2 linked regions of the Terriglobus albidus genome follow. The protein of the gene in region 2 interacts with the protein of the main gene of each other region in a pairwise test. Links are inferred from orthologs where the notes say so. Each region holds a gene or a part of one and is shown on either strand. Other genes may lie near its edges. The genes, in order: dnaE and FTW19_RS12585.

Region 1 (6,833 bases), 620 kb from region 2 along the record:
CTTCCGGATGGCGAGTTCGTTCGCTTTCTCCGCATCCATCTGCTGTTCGGTCGTTCCATAGAACGGGACATCGGGGACACCCGTACTCGCGGCTCGCGCGAGAGTTTCAAAGCTTACGGAACGCTCCCACTCCTGGCGGCCCATGCGCAACAGGTCTTCCGGCGTGTACTTCATCAGCGCCACGTTGCGGAGGAACCAGATGTAGCCTTCCCGCCCCACCGCAGTCTTCTCCGGCAATGTAGACTTCCCGCGTGTGCCCACCCACTCGCGATACCCCATCAGCGCCTTTACCGCGGCAGCCTCTGCCTTTTCGAAGCGCGGTTTGTTCGCATCGGAGAAGACGGGCATCAGCCCATCGTGAACCTGCTGCATTTGAGCTTCGATATCTTTGAGTTCAGAGATCGTCGCTCGAACGTAAGGCGCGCGAATATCTGTGAGGTTCTTCTTCCCTTCCTCCAGCGTGTAGGGCATGCGCTCCATGCGGGAGAGAATGATCTCCTCGCGCGCCGGCGTAATCGGTGGCTTCGGCAGAAGCGCGGCATAGACCGAACCGAGGCTCTGATCGACGTAGAAGAACGGGTTCTCCTTCCACATCGGGAAAACCGTCAACTCCCAGTGCACCCGTGCAATAGCGGAGCCAAGCAAGCGGTAGTCCACCTGGTCGGCAACCGGTTCCCCCGCTGCGGAAAGGGCGCGCCACTGCTTCTCAAACGCATCGACCTTCGCCTTGTACTGTGTGACATCGCCTGGCGCCCAATGAACGACAAACGGTTCCGCGCGTTCGATGCGAGGAATGTCGTCGTTGGTGAAGGGCTGCTCCGTGGCTCGCCACGTCCAGAACTCCTCGCTCAGAGTGCGAAGCTTCGTCTGAAACGCGGAGGTTTGCGCGGCGGCAGTCGGCAGGGATGATGCAACAGCAAACAGAGAGAGCAGGGCGATCCGTTTGAGAGGCATGCAGACAAACTAACAGCTTGACGGAGAAGGCGGCACCCGTGAAGTATCACCCCATGAAGCGATTGCTCTGCTGCCTGTTTCTACTGCCGGAACTCTTCCTCGCTCCCCATACAAAGGCGCAGCAGTCCCCTGCGGCGACGGTACCTCTGTACCGCGACCCGGTCCATGATGGAGCCGCCGATCCGGTCGTGATCTGGAATACGCAGCGCAAGGCATGGTGGATGCTATACACCAACCGGCGCGCCGATATCGAAGACAGCACCGGCGTGCGCTGGGTGCACGGCACGCGGATCGGTATTGCGGAGTCCCGCGATGGAGGAGCGCACTGGAAGTATCTCTCCGAGGCGGATATTCCCGCCGAGAAACCCGATTACACGTTGTGGGCTCCTGAGGTGATCCAGGTAAAGGGCACGTATCACATGTTTCTTACCGTCGTTCCCGGAACCTTCAGCGACTGGAATGCTCCCCGGTATATCGAACACCTCACCAGCACCGATCTTCTCCACTGGAAAGAGATTGGCAAGCTTGAGCTCGGATCGGATCGCGTCATCGATGCCTGCCTCTTCCGCAAGCCGGATGGCGCGTGGCGTCTCTGGTACAAGAATGAGCGCGATGGTTCCAAAATCTATATGAGCGACTCCACCGATCTGGAGCACTGGAGCCCGGCAGGAATCGCCGTAAAGACACGCGGAGAAGGACCAGTGGTCTTTGGTTGGAAAGGGACGTACTGGTTGATTCAGGATGCCTGGAATGGTCTCGGTGTATTCCATTCCAGTGACCTGACAAGCTGGGAGCGGCAGCCGGAGAACCTGCTGCAAAGCCATGGAGCAAAGCCCACGGACGATGCGCAGGGGCAGCATCCGGATGTTGTGGTCGACGCTGCGGGCCGCGCATGGCTCTTCTACTTCACCCACCAGAGTGGCAAAGATGAAAAACCAGGCGATCCCCAATGGAAGCGTCGCACGGTCATGCATGTCACTGAACTGCACGAGAACGGTGGTGTCTTACAGGTAAACCGCGATGCTCCCGCGGAGATTCACATGCTGCCACCGCCGAAGAACAAGAAGAGCGATACGGCCGGGGCCTGGTAATTTAGCGGGATAGAGCGAATGACTACGAATCATTCGGTCGGAGGTTCGACTCCTTCCGCCATCCAGCCTCGAAAGCAAAGACCCCACCCAATATGAAACAGGATCCCGGCATTTATGCCGATTGTTTTTAGTCGATGACGCGGACGGCGCCCTGGCCTACGAGCTCCTCGACCTGGTCGATGAAGAGCTTGTCCGCGGCGACGGAGAGTCCCTGTGGCTCCAGGACGGCGCAGAACTGCCCCGGTTCCTCCAGGTCGAGCAGCACCTTTCCCGGTCCGGGCGTCCCCTGGAAGAGAGCAAGTAGCTTCTCCAGCAATGCTGCATCCGGATGATGCAAAGGCACCTTCACGCGGAGCGCTGCCGGCAGCTTGATCTTCACATCTTCCAGCGCCTGGATCGAGGTGACGGAGAGCTTTGGCGCTGAGTCCTCTTCACCACGTAGCGTTCCACGCATAAGCACTGGAACGTCGATCTTCAGCTTCTCGGCCAGCTTCTCGTAGTCCTTGGGAAAGGCGATGATGTCGATCTTTCCGGTCTGGTCTTCGAGCGCCGCGGAGGCATACATCTCACCGGAACGCTTGGACTTGGCCACCTTCAGCCCGGTAATGACACCGGCGATTTGAATCTCATTGGCGCTATTGTCCTGGCCCCGGCGGAAGACCTGGGGCTCCGGCTTCATCTCACAGGCGGTGGCTGTGTCCACCACCTTGAGGTTGCGCAGCTTCTCGCGATACTTGTCCATCGGGTGACCGGAGACGAAGAAGCCTAGCACCTCTTTCTCATTCTGCAGGCGCGTATGTTCATCCCAGTCGGGGACCTTGGGCAGGTCATCATCTGCCTTCTTCGCGACGTCAGGCTCTGCATCGAAGATGCCGAAGAGACCATGCTGCCCTGTCTCGGCATCGCGCTGAGACTTCTGTGCGCGCTCGATCGCCCTATCCAGCGCCGCCATCACGCGGGCACGTGAACCGAAGCTGTCCATCGCGCCGGCTTTGAGCAACGACTCCAGCACGCGCTTATTCATCAGCCGCAGGTCGACCTTCTCGCAGAACTCCCAGATCGACGCGAAGCCAGCCTTTCCTTCCGACTGCAGCACGGTACGGGCCTGCTGAATCGATTCGATCGCATTGCCGCCGACGTTCTTGATCGCAGCCAGGCCGAAGCGGATCGCGTCGCCGACCGGGGTGAAGTTCGCCGCGGAGATCTGCACATCCGGCGGCAGTACCGTGATTCCCATTTCGCGGCACTCCTGGATGTACTTCACCACGTTCTCTGGTTTGGACGTTTCCGAGGTCAGAAGCGCAGCCATGAACTCCACCGGATAGTGGGTCTTCAAATAAGCCGTGTGATAGGCCAGCAGAGCGTAAGCGGCAGAGTGCGACTTATTGAAGCCGTAACCGGCGAACTGCTCCATCAGGTCAAAGAGCTGGCCGGCTTTGTCCTTGTTAAACTTGCGTTCTACCGCGCCGGTCATGAAGATGCTGCGCTGCTTGGCCATCTCAGCCGGGTCTTTCTTACCCATGGCGCGGCGCAACAGGTCAGCGCCGCCGAGCGAGTAACCGCCGATGGCAGAGCTGATCTGCATAACCTGCTCCTGATAGACGATGACGCCAAGCGTCTCTCTCAGGATGGGTTCCAACTCCGGGAAGGTGTATTCAACAGCACGGCGTCCCCACTTGCGCTCGATGAAGTCATCGATCATGCCGCCCTGGATCGGACCGGGACGGTAAAGCGCGTTGAGAGCGGTAAGGTCTTCCACGGAGGTGGGCTTATAGCGGCGCAGTACGTCGCGCATGCCGCCGGATTCAAACTGGAAGACGCCGGAGGTCAGTGCCCGGTGAAAGACCTGTTCGTAGGTCTTCTCATCGTCGAGCGGCACCTTGGCCATCTCGACATCAACACCCCGGTTGGACTTGATCAGTTTCAGACAGTCGTCGATAACCGTGAGTGTCGTCAGACCGAGGAAGTCCATCTTGAGAAGACCCATCTTCTCGACGGCCTTCATGTCGTAGGCAGTAACGATATCGTCGTTCTTGGCGCGTGTAACAGGAACGAGTTCGGTAAGCTTGGTCGGCGCGATCACGACACCGGCGGCGTGTACACCGGCTCCGCGCACCAGGCCTTCCAGCCTCATCGCTGTATCGATCAACTCACGGATCTTCGGATCCTCATAAGCCTGCGCCAGTGGAGGTGAGTCCTTGAGCGCCTGCTCAATGGTGATGCCAATGGTTGCCGGAATCAGCTTTGCGACCCGATCGACTTCGCCATATGGCATGTCAATCGCGCGACCGACGTCCTTGATCGCGGCCTTCGCGGCCATGGTGTTGAAGGTGATGATCTGCGCTACCTGATCGCGTCCGTATTTGCGCGTGACGTGCTCGATGACTTCGCCGCGGCGGTTCATGCAGAAGTCGATGTCGATATCAGGCATGGAGATACGCTCAGGATTCAGGAAGCGCTCGAAGAGCAGCTCGTTCTGCAGCGGATCGACGTCCGTGATCTCCATGCAGTACGCCACCAGTGAACCGGCAGCGGATCCACGGCCTGGACCGACAGGGATATCGCGCTCGCGGGCGTACTTGATGAAGTCCCACACGATGAGGAAGTAGCCGGGGAACTTCATCTGCTTGATACAGTCGATCTCGCGGTTCAGGCGCTCTTCGTATTCCGTGATGGTCTTACGCAGCAGGCCGCGCTCCTGCAGATGGCGGATGGCTGTTTCCTTGCGCTTCTGGAAGCCCTCGCGACAGACCTGCTCGAAGTAGCTGTCAATGGTCGCGCCTTCCGGCACGACGAACTCCGGGAAGGGATTTTTGACCTTGTTGAGCTTCACGTTGCAGCGATCGACAAACTGCATCGTCCTGGTGCAGACCTCGGGCGCATGCTTGAAGAGCCGGTGCATCTCCTCGGCGCTCTTGATGTAGAACTCGTTGGTATCGAATCGAAAGCGATTGGGATCATTGATGGATCCGGCGGTCTGGACGCATAGCAGGATCTCGTGGGCACGGCTGTCATCGTCGGCCACATAATGGCTATCGTTGGTAGCGATCAACGGGATATTGAGTTCTTTTTCGAGCTTGAACAGCGCTTCGCAGACGGGTTTGTCCGGTTCGAGACCGTGATCCTGGATCTCAAGAAAGAAATTCCCCTTCCCGAACATCTCCTCAAACATGCCGGCTGTGCGCTTGGCCTCATCGTACTTACCTGCCATCAGGTGCTGGTTCAGTTCACCGGCGAGGCATCCGGAGAAGGCAATCAGGCCCTCGGTGTGCTTTGACAGAAATTCCTTGCTGACACGCGGCTTCCGATAGAAGCCATGCAGGGCTGCTTCACTGGTAAGACGAACAAGATTTCGGTAACCTTCTTCGTTTTCGGCGATCACCAGGAAGTGGTTATAGCCGTCAGCGAGTTCGCGGTGGTCCGCAGTCTTCGACAGGTAGAGCTCACAGCCGATGATGGGCTTGATGCCCTTCTTCTCCATGGCGGCAGCGAAGTGCACCGCGCCGTAGATGTTGCCATGGTCGGTCATGGCGGCAGCCTTCTGGCCTAGTTTCGCCAGGTGAGAGGCTAGTTTATCGACGTCACATGCGCCGTCCAGAAGCGAGTAGTCGGTGTGCAGGTGAAGGTGGGTGAACTCGGCTGCCATGGGTTAATTCTAGTGAGCTTTGGCAGTGGCTGCAGGATGTTGAAAAGGCGGTACCGAACCTGGTTCGAGGCCAACTTCATTGGGATGGGTTATTCTGCTTTGTCAATTCGCAGCGAAGCGGAGAAATCGGCTTCTCTACCCGACCAGAATCCTACGCAGTTGGGAAAGCCATCGCCCGAGCGAAGTTACTGGGGCAGGAACTTCGACTTCGGGAAACCCTTGCGGCGGAGTGTCCAGCAGTACTGCGCTTCATTGAACTCAAAGACAGCTTCACGCCACCAGCCGTCCTCGGCCGGCTTAGCGGAGCCGTCTGTCTTCCATTCCAGCGGGAAATGCGACAGGATCATGCCTGCGCGCGGCAGATGGCTCTTTGAGCTGACCACCTCCGCCGAGTGCCAGCCATGCTGCTTCATGATCTCGTTCGAGTAATAGATATTCTGAACCGTATTCTGTGCCTTGCCCTCTTCGATTACGGCAGATTCCGGAACGCCCTGCTGCTCGGCATAAACAGCCATTGAGTGGGCCTCAACAAAGCGATTGTGTGCCGCCCCGCCAGTCATAATGATGACCGGAGCAATGCCTGCCTTCCACTGCCTGACACCTTCAAGCACTCGTTCTCTCTGCTCCGGTGAAGGGGTTCCATCATCCTTCGAAGGCGTGCCCAGCACAACAATGGCGTCAAACTTCGCCTGCTGCGTATTGGAGTTCGGCAAACTCCAGTGAGCGATCTCCAGCCCGCCAAGGATAACGACGGCAACTAACAGCAGCACCAACCCGATCCACTTCAGCGTTCGCATCGATCCTTTATCGCTCCTCACACAGATTCTGCAACTTCGGCTTCGCCGATCATCTGCTCGGCATTCTTGCGGCTGGCATCGGTAATGGTGGCGCCACTCAGCATGCGGGCAATCTCGTCCACGCGCTCTTCCCTGCTTGTCTCCCGTACGCCGGTGCGAGTCTTGCCTGCCTTCACCGTCTTCTCAATCACCAGGTGTGTATCGGCGAAGGCCGCGATCTGAGGCAGGTGCGTAATGCAGAGTACCTGCTGGCCTTTGCTGAGCTGCTTGAGCTTGCGTCCCACGGCCTCGGCTGCTCGTCCACCGATGCCGATATCGATTTCGTCAAAGATCAATGTGCGCGGC
Region 2 (5,742 bases):
CTGTGCTCGTTGATCGCCGACCAGTACAACTGGGGCTTCGTCAATGTGAACCTGCGGCCTTACTACGCTGAGGGTTCGAAGACGATGGGTTATGAGATCGCCGAGCAGCTCGGCTGGCGTCTGCCCGACAACGTCGTGGTGCCGATGGCTGGCGGATCGCTGATCCGGAAGATCAAGAAGGCCTTCGACGAGCTGGTGTATCTCGGCATCGTCGAGGCAAAGCACGTGAAGTTCTTCGGAGCGCAGGCTACGGGCTGCTCGCCGATCACCCACGCGGTGAAGAACAACCTTGACCGCCACGAGCCGCAGAAGCCGAATACCATCGCCCGCTCGCTGGCGATCGGTAACCCGGCGGACGGCCCATACGCAGCCCGTCTGATCCGCGAGACCGGCGGCTGGGGTGAGGATGTCTCCGACGTTGAAGTTGTCTCCGGTATCCAGGAGCTGGCAGAAACTGAGGGCATCTTTACGGAGACAGCAGGCGGTGTAACCACCGCCGTGACCGCGAAGCTCTTCGCACAGGGCCGCATCGGTAAGGATGAGACCACGGTGGTCTGCATCACAGGCAACGGCCTGAAGACGACCGATGTGCTGCAGGGCAAGTACGACGTCGGACGCGCGGTGAAGCCGCGGCTGGCCGAGTTCGATGCCTATCTGCGGGAGCTGGATGGTCTGCCCGCTGCGGAAGAGGCTGAGCTGGTGGCTCAGTAGTGCTGGGCTGATGCCCAGGTGGACGAGAAACAGAAAGAGCAGGGAAGATTCAATGTCAATCAAAGTACTTTTGCCGACCGCCTTTGTCCGCCATACCGATGGCGTGAAGAAGGTTGACTCCGCCGCTACCAACCTGCCGGGCTTGGTCGATGACCTGGGTGTGAAGTTCCCGGCGCTTGGTGCGCATATCAAGGACGAGCAGGGTAAGTTGCGCCCGTTCATCAACGTCTACGTGAACGATGAGGACATCCGCTTCCTGGGTGGCGAGACCCACACGTTTGAAGACGGAGATGAGATCATGCTGATCCCGTCGATTGCCGGCGGGTGTGTGTAAGGCTTCGTTCCGCGTGAAAAAGAAGAAAGCCCACCAATTCGGTGGGCTTTCTTCTTTTTTTACGACGGAGATGCCTATGAGAAGCAATAAGAAGCAGATTTCTCCGCTTCGCTACGAAATGACAAACAAAGGTCGTCGTACTTTTCCTTCTATTTTCCCTTCTGTGAGAGGGAAGGGAGATGTTCGTCACGAATAGCATCGAGCCGCTCATCGAGCGTCTCAGGTGAGGACGAATGATCCCAAGGATCGAGTGGGATGTCGCAGCTTCCTTTCGAGTGCCAGTAGGCTGCTGATCGTATCGAGGCATTAATCGCGAAGAATGCGAGGACGCGAGGAGCAAAGTCGTTCTTCTGATTTTGGGATGGCTCGTGCGACTCGAGTGCTACAACGAAGGCTACCGCCAGTAGGCCCATGATGGCGTCGGTCATCTTCAGCCAATAAGGCACCCACAGTGGATAGCGAGACCAGAAGGACTTTCGTGGCGGAAAACCCTCGGTGATACTCACCAGCATTGCCAGCCCCAAAATGATCCAGGCTGCTTTCTTCGCGAATGGAAGAAGCGCCTCAAAAAAAGTAGCTACCAAGACAAGCACGCCGCCGACACAAAGTGTGACGGCGGCGTGCTTCATTGCGTGTGAGGTCAGTTTCATCGAGGTTGATTTTTACAGGGACCGAAGCCGTCTGCAGGCCTCGTCCAACGCGTCGTCCTTCTTCGCATAGCAGAAGCGCAGCAGGTTCTCTCCTTTGCCCGCACGGAAGAATGCTGACCCAGCCACGGCAGCCACGCCAACCTGTTTGAGCAGGTTGCGCGCCTTCTCCTTCGAGGTGGAGCCTTCAACGCGGGAGACATCGGCAAGGATGTAATACGCTCCCTGCGGGACAGTCGGCGTGAGTCCGGCATCTGCAAGTGCAGCTACGGTCTTGTCGCGCTTGGCGACGTACTCGGTCCGCATGTCGGTATAGAAGCTATCAGGAAGGTCGCACAGGCCTGCGGCCACACCATGCTGCAGCGGAGCCGGAGCGGATATGAAGAGCAGGTCGTGGAAGTAGGCGATGGACGGGGTCCAGCGCTTACTGGCGTGCAGGTAGCCGAGACGCCAGCCGGTGACGGAGAAGGTCTTGGAAAAGCCGGCGATCGTGATCGTCCGCTCCGCCATGCCGGGCAGTGTTGCCGGGGAGATATGCTCGTGACCGTCGTAGAGGAAGTACTCGTAGATCTCGTCGGTGATGACGAAGAGATCCGCATCGATCGCGATGGTAGCCAGTGCCTCCAGCTCCGTGCGCGTGAAGACCTTGCCTGACGGATTGCCGGGCGTATTGACCAGGATGGCGCGGGTTTTCGGCGTGATGGCGTTTGCCAGGGCTTCGGGATCGAAGTCCCAGCGGGGCGCAGTCAACGGAACAATCACAGGCTTCAGGTTCAGGCCCAGCAGCATGTTGACGTGGTAGCCGTAGAAGGGCTCGAAGACGATTACTTCATCGCCTGGATCGAACAACGCCATGCAGGTCGCCAGCATGGCTCCGGTGGTTCCGGTCGTGACCAGGATCTCGCCATCGGGATCGGCGGTAATGGCGTTGTAGTGCGCAAACTTGCGCGCGATAGCATGGCGCAGGGAATCGATGCCGTCCATACGCGCATAGATATTGAAGCCATTACGCATCGCGTTGACGGCGCCTTCAATCACAGGATGCGGCGGGTCCGTATCGCAGACGCCCTGGGACATATTGATGCCATCGATGGCGTTGCATGCGATGGTCATGGCGCGGATCTCAGATTGAACGATGGAGGGAGCCAGTTTACTGAGTCGCAGGGCAGAGCTGGTAGAAGCAATTGGCATCGAAGACGCTCCTGGGATGTGCTTTCGATGATAGCAATTGCCCGTCGAGGGCATGTCATCCAATTGCCAGTACTGACCTTCATCATCAGCCACTGGATGACATACCCTGGATTCCGCGAGGCCTGTTCTAAACTCCGCGCGTCAGCAGAAGTACCAGCACAATCAGCAGGATCAGGCCAAGACCGCCGCTTGGGTAATAGCCCCAGCTGCGGCTGTAAGGCCAGGCCGGAAATGCGCCAAACATCAGGAGAAGCAGAACGATCAGAAGGATAAGCATAAAAACCTCCAGAAAGATCGATGAGGTAGATGCCGAACATACGCATTTGGGCTGCCCTGGCCTGTATCCCGCTAAATATAGGTAGCTAAAGCAACAAAAACGCCTCTGCGGGACTCTTACTTCCCGCGAATGCCGCGCTAGTGCGTTTTCCCTTGGGTGCAGCGTAGGGTTTTCGCATTCTACGGGCGTTTCCCGCAATGAAAACGCCACTGGACGCCCTTTCCGGAATACCCAGCAACGGGAAAACGGTCTATGGGTGCGGACTTCGACACAAAAGGGAGGACACAATCATGTTCCTGCTTCTGGCAATCATCCTGGTTCTGGCGTGGTTTGGTGGATTCACGCTGATGCATGTCTCAGGCTTCCTGATCCATCTGTTGCTCATCTTTGCGGTGATCTCGCTGATCATGCACTTCATCGGCGGGTCGCGGAAGGCGGTATAGAACTGGGGCAGCAAAGAAGAAGGCCGGGCAATCGCCCGGCCTTCTTGCTTCTCTCATTGCGGCTTACTGGTGGGTAACGACCGGCTGGACGGTCTCGGTGAGCGGGACTCCAAGCGCATCCGGTGTTTCTTCCTTCAGATCCGGTAGCTTGCCTTCCAGGGCGATCTGCAGCACCTCATCCATGTTCTCGACAAAATGCATCTTCATGCTGTTCTTCAGCAGGTCAGGGAGGTCGGCGAGGTCCTTCCGGTTATCCGCCGGCAGGATCGCTTCAAAGATACCGGCGCGATGAGCGGCCAGCAGCTTCTCCTTCAGACCACCGATCGCCAGTACTTTGCCGCGCAGCGTGACCTCTCCTGTCATGGCGACGTCCCGGCGTACCGGAATCTTCGTCAGGGCAGAGGAGAGCGCAGTCGCCAACGTAATGCCGGCCGACGGACCATCCTTGGGAATGGCGCCTTCGGGCACATGTACGTGGATGTCGATGTTGCGATAGAAGTCCTTGCTGAGGCCCAGGTGATGCGCCCGTGAACGAACGTAGCTGAGGGCCGCCTGTGCTGACTCCTGCATGACGTCGCCGAGCTGGCCGGTGGTGGTGAGCTTACCCTTGCCGTCCAGCACCTGTACTTCGGTCTGCAGAATGCTGCCGCCAACCTCAGTCCAGGCAAGGCCGGTGACCAGGCCGACCTCACTCTTCTCCTGTACCTGCGACTCGCGGAAGCGAGGCACGCCAAGGAAGTCGGAGAGGTTGTCTTTCGTTACCTCTTCCTTGTGCTTGGGCCCGTTCTTTACGACACGGCGAGCTACTTTGCGGCAGACATTGCCGATCTCGCGTTCCAGGTTACGAACACCGGCTTCGCGGGTGTAGGAGCGAATAATGTCCTGGAGGGCGTCGTCGGAAAAGACGACCTGCTTTTCGGTCAGTCCCGTCCCTTCGCGCTGTTTCTTGAGCAGGTACTGCTTGGCGATCTCGAGCTTTTCGATGTCGGTGTAGCCTGACAGGCGCAGAATCTCCATACGATCCTGCAGCGGGCCGGGGATCGTATGCAGCACGTTGGCCGTCGCTACGAAGAGCACCTGCGAGAGGTCGTATTCGACATCCAGATAGTGATCCTGGAAGCTGTTGTTCTGCTCCGGATCGAGGACTTCGAGCATGGCCGAAGCAGGATCGCCGCGGAAGTCGGAGGCCATCTTGTCGATCTCGTCGAGCATGATGACCGGGTTCTTCGTTCCGGCCTTCTTCATCGACTGAATAATCTGGCCGGGAAGGGCGCCGATGTAAGTACGGCGGTGACCGCGAATCTCAGCTTCATCGCGTACGCCACCCAGCGACATACGGACGAACTTGCGTCCGGTGGCTTTTGCGATCGACATGCCGAGCGATGTCTTACCGACACCCGGAGGTCCGACAAAGCAGAGGATCGAGCCCTTCGGATTCTTCACAAGCTGACGCACAGCCAGGAACTCGAGAATGCGGTCCTTGATTTTATCCAGTCCGTAGTGATCCTGGTTGAGGACCTTCTCTGCATGCTCAATGGAGCGGATCTCCTTGGACTTCTTCTTCCACGGTACCGCGAGCAGCCAGTCAAGATAGTTGCGCGAAACAGTCGACTCGGCAGACATCGGCGGCATCGCTTCAAGCTTCTTGAGCTCCTGCATCGCCTTATCGAAGGCTTCCTTCGGCATGCCTGCGGCTTCGATCTTCTTCTTTAGATCATCGAACTCGCTCTTCTCGCCGCGGCCCAGCTCCTTCTGAATAGCCTTGATCTTCTCGTTGAGGTAGTACTCTTTCTGGGCCCGCTCCATCTGCCGCTTCACACGCGACTGGATGGTGCGGTCCATGTTCAGCTTTTCGATTGCAGTCTCGAGGGTGTCGGCAACACGCGACAGACGCAGCTCCGGAGCGAAGACCTCCAGCAGCTCCTGCTTCTCATCGATGCGAAGCTGCAGGTTGGCGGCGATCATATCGGCCAGCTTGGCGGGCTCATCCAGACGAACGCTGGCGGCCATCGTCTCGTAGTTCAGTGACTGCTGCAGCTTGACGTACTGCTCGAAGAGCGAGTGCACCTTCTGCACCAGGCCTTCTACCTGCGGAGTCATTTCAAGCTGCGTGCGGCCGGTGCGCAGGGTGGCAACGAA

What was found.
Region 1: the proteins of FTW19_RS12585 (region 2) and dnaE interact in binary tests that used the Escherichia coli proteins (3 or more experiments, as listed by UniProt). The link is inferred for Terriglobus albidus from one-to-one orthologs.

Annotation. Positions count from the first base shown.
Region 1 is NZ_CP042806.1:3,783,846-3,790,678, reverse strand. Bases 1,973-6,035 are described here. They hold dnaE (DNA polymerase III subunit alpha), read right to left. Parts: upstream 5,692-6,035; coding sequence 2,173-5,691; downstream 1,973-2,172. Other genes in these bases: FTW19_RS14775 (YdcF family protein), read right to left, coding at 5,877-6,035; FTW19_RS14785 (family 43 glycosylhydrolase), read left to right, coding at 1,973-2,045. Also shown: FTW19_RS14790 (DUF885 family protein), read right to left, coding at 1-954; more of FTW19_RS14785, read left to right, coding at 1,008-1,972; more of FTW19_RS14775, read right to left, coding at 6,036-6,488; DNA repair protein RecN, read right to left, coding at 6,506-6,833. UniProt on the Escherichia coli protein: DNA polymerase III is a complex, multichain enzyme responsible for most of the replicative synthesis in bacteria. This DNA polymerase also exhibits 3' to 5' exonuclease activity. The alpha chain is the DNA polymerase catalytic subunit.
Region 2 is NZ_CP042806.1:3,167,956-3,173,697, forward strand. Bases 796-3,767 are described here. They hold FTW19_RS12585 (pyridoxal phosphate-dependent aminotransferase), read right to left. Parts: upstream 2,884-3,767; coding sequence 1,708-2,883; downstream 796-1,707. Other genes in these bases: FTW19_RS12575 (MoaD/ThiS family protein), read left to right, coding at 796-1,045; FTW19_RS12580 (hypothetical protein), read right to left, coding at 1,195-1,695; FTW19_RS12590 (DUF3309 domain-containing protein), read right to left, coding at 3,011-3,160; FTW19_RS12595 (lmo0937 family membrane protein), read left to right, coding at 3,451-3,603; lon (endopeptidase La), read right to left, coding at 3,667-3,767. Outside these bases: thrC (threonine synthase), read left to right, coding at 1-711; more of FTW19_RS12575, read left to right, coding at 764-795; more of lon, read right to left, coding at 3,768-5,742. UniProt on the Escherichia coli protein: Shows aminotransferase activity with methionine and histidine as substrates, and to a lesser extent also with phenylalanine.